Regions from separate parts of the Caballeronia sp. TF1N1 genome, predicted to be linked through region 2. Evidence: riboswitches for the same ligand, from Rfam matches in the RefSeq annotation. Region 2 holds a riboswitch; the other holds the start of a gene.

Region 1 (4,180 bases), 1.4 Mb from region 2:
CCACAAGCGGACAGGATCGAGGCGACGGCGGCAAGCGCGGTGACTGTGCGGATGAGCTTCATGTTTCCACCTTCCTTAGCTTTGATCATTGATTTTGTTGTCCGGTCCGCGCTGCGAGCACCACGCTTAAGTGATCATGCGTATTGCCCGGCGCGCCTCGGAAGACCCCTTCTCTCTTTTGCTTCTATTCCCTTGAACGACAGGCTTTCGTGTCATGCCGATGAAACTGTCGTTCGAGGGTGACGGCATTGAGCAATGCGCATGCCCTGCATCGGTGCGCAGAGGCGGCCGAAATGACGGCGAGCCTTGCGCCGCAAGGGTTTGTTATTCGTTAGAGGAATTGCTCGGGCCGAGCTGGAAGGCCGACTAAAGCGGCGCCGGATAGTAGCGAATGCAGCGCGCGGAGGAGGTTTTTACAAAAGGAAAGGCGGAGGGCGCGCTGCTCAAACCAACCCCCGCCGCCGATAATCAAACCAGAACGACAACGCAACGCTCATCAAAATCACGACCGTGGCAACAACCGTCCACTGCGTGATGATTTCCCCAAGCAACAAAGCGCCCAATAAAACCGCGACGACCGGATTCACGTAAAGACAACTCGTCGCGACAATCGTGCTCGTGTTCCGAATGAGAAAGTTATAAGCGACATACGCGGCCATCGATCCGACCACGACGAGATACAAAAACGAAAACCCCGCGCCCATGCTCACTTGGCCAAGGCGCTCGCCTGACACGAACGCGATGACAGTCGCGATAAGCCCGCCAAGCCCGATCTGCAACGCAGTCGACATCAGCAGATCGGAAGGCTGCGAAAGACGGCTTGCCAGATGCGCCCCGCCCGCCCAAAAAATTGCCGCGCACAAGATGGCGAGCGTGCCGACGGTCGAGCTCGGCGAGGGATCGCCATGATTGAGCAACACGATACCCAAGAGACCCAGCGCCACCGCAAACCATTCGCCCTTCGCCACACTGCGCCCGGCAAGCGCGGTGAAGATCGTCGCGAAGAGCGGCACGGTAGCCACCATCACGGCAGCCGTGCCGGTTCCCACCGTGCGCATGCCGTAAGCCATCATCCCGCTCGACAAACCTTCGAGCAAAGTCCCGACGATCGCTGCATTCCGTACTTCACGCGCCGTCGGCCACACCGCCTTGCGATGCATGGCGATCACGAAGAGACCGACGCCAGCGCACAGGTTACGCAGGCCGCCGAGCATGAGCGGCGGAAACGATTCGAGCGCCAGGTGAATGCCGAGATACGTCGATCCCCACACGAGATAAACGACGGCCAGCGCGAGCGCGACGCGTCCCTTGAGGCTGCGAGGAGCGCGAAACGGAAAGCGGTCGGGAAAACCGAGCGGCAGACGCGGAGGTACGGCAGACATGCATTACTCCGCGAAGCGCGCCCGGATTGGGGCAAGAGACTTGCAATGGGGACTGCCGCCAATCGACCGAACGGGGCATGAGCTTGAAGAACGCGCGCGCCAGGTGACGAACGAGGCGGGACTGACGATGGACGGCATGACGGAGCGAAAGAAGTGCGGAAGCGACAGGCGGGGCGACTGCTGACGACATCCGGGTAAGTACCGAAAATCGCGCGCTCGCCATTATGCAGTAAGCGCCTGCGCTTCAGCGCAAACTTCGCGAACGGTTGCCAAGATGCCACGCCACGATGTATGGTGACGCCTGCTAACGCGGGGGTCCTGCGTTGCACATCGCGATTCGTCCGGCTGCGTCGACTGAATGGCCCGTGCAATGTGGGTGAGAAATACCCTTTGAACCTGATCTGGATAATGCCAGCGCAGGGAAGCGTTCGGGCCTCGGCGCACGGTATCTCTCTCACGCGCCACGTCTTCTCGGGCCCGCACCTTTCCATCTCGTTCCTCCCTGTCTAGCTCCTGAATCAGCCGAGCTCGCCGGCGTTCGTTTGTTCGTTGTTCGTTCGATCGCCCGCGTGCTCGCTGTCAATTACCGTCCCTGCGACTGAAAAGGAGAAACAGCACATGAATGCGAATCCCAAGTTCCTTTCCGAAAACGCCATCGTCGATGCAGCCGCCATCGCGCCGCTGCCCAACTCGCGCAAGGTCTACGTGACGGGTTCGACGCCCGACATCCGCGTCCCGATGCGCGAGATCACGCAGTCCGACACGCCCGACAGTTTCGGCGGCGAAAAGAATCCGCCGGTGTACGTGTACGACACGTCCGGCCCCTACTCCGATCCGGACGCGAAGATCGACATCCGCTCCGGTTTGCCCGCGTTGCGCGCCGGCTGGATCGAAGCGCGCGGCGACACCGAGGAACTCGCGGATCTTTCGAGCGAATTCGGCCGCGAGCGCGCCGCCGATCCGAAAACGGCCGAGCTGCGCTTCCCCGATCTGCATCGTCATCCGCGACGCGCGACGCCCGGCAAGAATGTGTCGCAGATGCATTACGCGCGGCAGGGCATCGTCACGCCGGAGATGGAATACATCGCCATTCGCGAGAATCAGCGCCGCGCCGAATACCTCGAAAGCCTCAAGACGAGCGGTCCGAACGGCGAAAAGCTCGCCGCGATGATGGGCCGTCAGCATCCCGGCCAGTCGTTCGGCGCGGTGCCTTTCGACAAGGACGCCCTGAAGGCCATCACGCCCGAGTTCGTACGCGATGAAGTGGCGCGCGGCCGCGCGATCATCCCCGCGAACATCAATCACCCGGAAAGCGAGCCGATGATCATCGGGCGCAACTTCCTCGTGAAGATCAACGCGAACATCGGCAATTCGGCCGTGAGTTCGTCGATCGGCGAGGAAGTCGACAAGATGACCTGGGCGATCCGCTGGGGCGGCGACACGGTGATGGACCTGTCCACGGGCAAGCATATTCACGAGACGCGCGAGTGGATCATCCGCAATTCGCCGGTGCCGATCGGCACGGTGCCGATCTATCAGGCGCTCGAAAAGGTCAACGGCAAGGCCGAAGACCTGACTTGGGAAATCTTTCGCGACACGCTCGTCGAGCAAGCCGAGCAAGGCGTCGATTACTTCACCATTCACGCGGGCGTGCGCCTGCAATACGTGCCGCTGACGGCCAACCGCATGACGGGGATCGTCTCGCGCGGCGGCTCGATCATGGCGAAATGGTGTCTCGCGCATCATCGGGAAAGCTTCATCTACGAGCACTTCGAAGACATCTGCGAGATCATGAAGCAGTACGACGTCTCGTTCTCGCTCGGCGACGGCCTGCGTCCCGGCTCCATCTACGACGCGAACGACGAAGCCCAGCTCGGTGAACTGAAGACGCTCGGCGAACTCACGCAGATCGCGTGGAAGCACGACGTGCAAGTGATGATCGAAGGCCCCGGCCATGTGCCGATGCAGCTCATCAAGGAGAACATGGACCTGCAGCTGGAATGGTGCGACGAGGCGCCCTTCTACACGCTCGGGCCGCTCACCACCGACATCGCGCCGGGCTACGATCACATCACCTCGGGCATCGGCGCGGCGATGATCGGCTGGTTCGGCACCGCCATGCTTTGCTACGTCACGCCGAAGGAGCATCTCGGACTTCCGAACAAGGACGACGTCAAGACCGGCATCATCACGTACAAGCTCGCGGCGCACGCGGCCGATCTGGCGAAGGGTCATCCAGGCGCGCAGGTGCGCGACAACGCGCTATCCAAGGCACGCTTCGAGTTTCGCTGGGAAGACCAGTTCAACCTCGGCCTCGATCCCGACAAGGCGCGCGAGTTTCACGACGAAACCTTGCCGAAGGATTCCGCCAAGGTCGCGCATTTCTGCTCGATGTGCGGCCCGCACTTCTGCTCGATGAAGATCACGCAGGACGTGCGCGACTTCGCGGCCAAGCAAGGCGTCTCCGAAAGCGATGCGCTCGCCAAGGGCATGCAGACCAAGGCCATCGAGTTCGTGAAGAAGGGCGCGGAGATTTATCAGCCGACCTGAAGCAAACGCTGACTGTACGCAACGGCCTGTGCTTCCTTGCAGGCCGTTTTTGCATGGCGCGCGCGTGCACCGTTTCGGGCATCTTTCCTGCTGATAAACGAACGAACCGGCGAAAAAAACGTTGCGGCGTCCGTCGATGAAAGCCAGATCGTGATCGAACGGCAGGACGCGTGGGCAAAGCCGCGGCCGTTTCATTGATCAATCGTTCTGGAGAGTCGACATGAAAATCATCAAACAAATCGGCGCCG
Region 2 (4,180 bases):
GCCAGTCTCGGACTGACGGCGCAGCGCGACGGTCACCATGCCGGGCCGCGCGGCATCGATGGAATCCGAAAGCGATTGCAGCGACGGATAACGCGATGTGCCGAGCAGCACACGGCTCGGGAACGTCTGGCCGTAGAGCGTGAGGCTATGGGCGGCGGTGTGTGAGGTCATGATTCGATCCTTCGGATTCGGTGGATTCAGCCGCCCGCGACGGGCGACACGACGTCGAGCTTGTCGCCGGCTCGAAGCGTCTTCGTGCCGTGCTCGCCGCGCGCGACGAACTGCCCGTTGAGCGCGACCGCGAACGGCGGTTTGGCGCCGAATGCGGCGAGCGCGTCGGTGACGGTGGCGGCATCGGTCAGACTGAATTCGCGCTGATTGATGTGGATGTTCATGGCTTTGACTTTCGATGACTAGAGCGCGGCCGCGATGGCCGGTTCGCTATGCAGAAGTTCGGACCAGCGCGCGCCGCCGCGATAATCCGCGAACGATGCGGCGTCCGCGACGGTTCCGCCGGCGATGGCTTGGGCGAGTGCGCAGGCGGCATCGGCGACTTCCGGCGCGATCATGAAGCCGTGCCGATACAGGCCGTTCACGCGCACGGTCCGCGCCCCGTCCCAGACGATGGCCGGCCGATGATCCGGCAGCGTCGGCCGGCACTGAGAATTGAGTTCGAGGATGCGCGCCTCGCCGAAACCCGGATGCACCGCGAACGCCGCACTCATCAGTTCCAGCGCCGAGCGCACGCTCACGGGCGACATGTCCTCGCCTTCGACTTCGGTCGCGCCGATCACGTAAAGATCGTCCTCTTTCGGCGCGATATACAGCGGATAACGCGGATGCAGCAGCCGCACCGGCCGCGACAACCCGATGCCCGGCGCATGCACGCGCGCCACTTCCCCGCGAATACCACGCAACGCGGGCCACGCAGTTTTGCCGCCCAGCCCACGGCAATCGATGATCCAGCGCGCGTCGGGCATGGCATCGACCGGAGAATTCCAGTGCGTGCGCACGCCGCGCGCCGTAAGTCCGGCCGCGAGCGCTCGAAGCGCCTGACGATTGTCGAGTTGACCTTCGTGCGGCAGCAGCCAGCCTTGCGCGAAACGCGTGCCGAGCGCGGGTTCCGCTTGCGCGACTTCCGCGCCCGCGAGCTTGATGAAGCCGCCATCGAGCAAGCTTGCAGGCGCGTTGGCGCGCAGCCTGCGTTCGAACAGCGGCGCTTCCGCGCGATCCGCGCCGTGCCAGACGACGAGCGTGCCGTTGCGCTGAAAGTAAACCGGCTCGGGCAACTCGGCGATGAGACCCGGCCAGCGTTCCAGCGACGCCGCGCCGAGTTCGACGACGAGCGGCTCCGCACTCGTCGCCTCGGCGAGCGGCGCGAGCATCGCGGCGGCCACCCACGCAGCCGACTGCGTGCCCGCCTCGTCGCCGCGCTCGTATAGCGCGACGCCGTGGCCCGCGCCCGCGAGTTGCCACGCCACGAGCCGCCCGACGAGTCCTCCGCCGATGACGGCGAAGTCTGGCCGGCGCGCGGCGGGCTGATCGATCGTGTTCACTTTTCCGATGTCTCCTGTCGATCGAAACGAGGCTGTGCGCCGCTCCGGTCTTATCCACGACTGATAACGCCGTGCAGCAAACGCACGAACGCGAAGACAAAACTTGCAGAGGAGAGACCGGCCCGGCAGCGGCAACGCAAACAACGCGCGCCAGGCGGAAAAGAAAGATGATGGAAGAACCTGGAGGAAAGGCGCGACGGCCGCGCGTTCTCCGGAAACTTCCCTCGCCGGTATTACCCGGATCGGGTGCAAAGGGTCTCTCTCAGCCTCGCCGCGCCAGCACACCGATAATTCGATGACGTCGCGCGCGAAGCACCCCTGTTTCGTCGAAGATCATTAGACCATGAAAGCCAAAGCCGCTGCAAACCGGGATTCCCCGCCTTTGGTCGCCTCAGTCGGCACTCTGGCACAATGCCGCGAGCATGGTTCTCCGCATGGTTGTGCGAATGAGCACGGAATTAAGCGGCAGTTAAGGGAACCTCTGAACAATCTGCGGGACAGGAAAGAGGCTGCGCGTGCGAGTATCGCGGCGCGGTGCGTCCATTCGTAACTCGGACCGGCATATCATCAGGAAGGTCATGGCCAATTCTCAACCGGAAAACACGCAGCAACAAGCCGACACGGTCTCTGCGTGGAGCCTCATCAAGCCCTACTGGGTCTCGGAGGAGCGCGGCTTCGCATGGGGTCTGCTCGTTGCCATCATCGCGATCAACATGACGGTCGTATGGATCAACGTGCGGCTCAACAGCTGGAGCGCGGCGTTCTACAACGCGCTGCAGAACAAGAACGTCCACGACTTTCCGCACCTTCTGCTGGTCTTCACCGGCCTCGCCTTCGCGTACATTCTGCTTGCGGTTTATGGGAGGTATCTGCGGCAGATGCTCGGCTTCCGCTGGCGCCAGTGGCTGACCAACAAGTATCTCGAACAGTGGTTCGGCGACCGCGCTTTTTACCGCATAGAACGCGACCGTCTCGCCGATAACCCCGACCAGCGGATCAGCGACGACCTGCAATCCTTCGCGACCACCACGCTGTCTCTGTCGCTCGATCTGCTTTCCACGCTCGTCACGCTCGTCACGTTCATCACCATTTTGTGGACGCTCGCGGGCGCGCTGACCATCACGGCATTCGGCACGCCGCTCGTCATTCCCGGCTACATGGTCTGGGCGGCGGCGCTTTACGCGATCATCGGCTCGGTCATCATTCAGAAGGTCGGGCATCCGCTGGTGTCGATCAACTACCAGCAACAGAAGGTCGAGGCCGATTTCCGCTTCGGGCTGATTCGCGTGCGCGAGAATGCCGAGCAGATCGCGTTTTACGATGGCATCGCCACCGAGACGGCCAACGCGAAGACCATTTTCCAGCGCATTCGCGACAACTGGTGGATGATCATGAAGTACACGAAGCGCATGACCTTCGTGCTCAGTTTCTACGGACAGATCGCCATCATCTTCCCGATCATGGTTGCCGCGCCGCGCTATTTCGCGGGCGCGTTCTCGTTCGGCGTCTTGATGCAGATTTCATCGGCGTTCGGCACGGTCAGCGATTCGTTCTCCTGGTTCATCAACAGTTACTCGACCTTGGTCGAATGGCGCGCCACGGTGAATCGTCTGCGCGAATTCAAGCGTGTGATGCGCTCGACGCATATCCGCGAGGAAACGTCGCCGGCAACGGCGCATGGCGGTATCAACCTGCATTACACGAGCACGAAAGCGCTGACGACCAAGGGGCTTGCGCTCGCGTTGCCGAATGGCACGCCACTTTCGCGCGTGGGCGATGTGACGATAGAACCGGGATCGCGCTGGCTGATAGTCGGGCCGTCGGGCGCGGGCAAGAGCACGCTGATGCGGGCTCTGGCGGGCCTTTGGCCGTTCGGCGACGGTAGTATCGACGCACCCGTCGACGCGAAGATGCTGTTTATCCCGCAAGTGAGCTATCTCCCGATCGGCACGCTGCGCGCGGCGTTGAGCTATCCGTCGCCGGGTGGCACCTTCACCGACGAGGAATCGCGCGAGGCGCTGCGTCTGTGCAATCTGGCCGAGTATGGCGACCGCCTGGAAGAAAGTGCGCACTGGGCGCGCAGCTTGTCGCCGGGCGAGCAACAGCGTCTTGCCGCCGCGCGCGTGCTGCTGCACAAGCCCGACTTCCTGTTCCTCGACGAAGCCACCAGCGCCCTCGATGCGGATAACGAACTGCATATCTACAACACGCTCGTCGAACGTTTGCCGAAGGCGGCGATTTTGAGCGTTGCGCACCGGGAGTCGGTGGCGCTGTTCCATGATTATCGGATCGAGATAGAGAGGACGATGGCGGAGGTTTGATTCCGTCTCTTGCTGAATGAAGAACCGCATCCGCGAGCAATTGTGGGTGCGGTTTTTCTTATTTGTGGCGGTGAGTAACTTGCCCTGCGCGCGACGTCATAGACTTCGAAGCGTTACGGCAGACAGTCACAAATAATCGATGGACTTCCTTCTACTGACAGACGACGATCTCGAATCGATGCGCCACGCGCCAAAATCCATCGTCAACAAGGGGGCGCGGTGGGTAACGAAAGGCGGTCACCGCGAAAAGAATTACGTGCTCCACGATGCACGCGATATGACACAGGTTTACCGGCTCTTTCT

Evidence for each region. A riboswitch is a leader RNA that binds a small molecule or an ion and turns the genes downstream of it on or off. The one in region 2 is predicted to bind thiamine pyrophosphate.
Region 1: another riboswitch for thiamine pyrophosphate. It lies ahead of thiC (phosphomethylpyrimidine synthase ThiC); the one in region 2 lies ahead of LDZ28_RS12225 (FAD-dependent oxidoreductase).

Annotation. Positions count from the first base shown of each region.
Region 1 is NZ_CP084626.1:1,043,554-1,047,733, reverse strand. Features, by position in the region: gene LDZ28_RS04790 (DUF4397 domain-containing protein) at 1-62, opposite strand, end outside; gene LDZ28_RS04785 (EamA family transporter) at 444-1,382, opposite strand; TPP riboswitch at 1,684-1,823, shown strand; gene thiC (phosphomethylpyrimidine synthase ThiC) at 2,001-3,932, shown strand; gene LDZ28_RS04775 (glycine zipper 2TM domain-containing protein) at 4,153-4,180, shown strand, end outside.
Region 2 is NZ_CP084626.1:2,617,602-2,621,781, forward strand. Features, by position in the region: gene LDZ28_RS12215 (thiazole synthase) at 1-171, opposite strand, end outside; gene thiS (sulfur carrier protein ThiS) at 198-395, opposite strand; gene LDZ28_RS12225 (FAD-dependent oxidoreductase) at 414-1,556, opposite strand; TPP riboswitch at 1,759-1,886, opposite strand; gene LDZ28_RS12230 (ABC transporter ATP-binding protein/permease) at 2,135-3,877, shown strand; gene LDZ28_RS12235 (hypothetical protein) at 4,017-4,180, shown strand, end outside.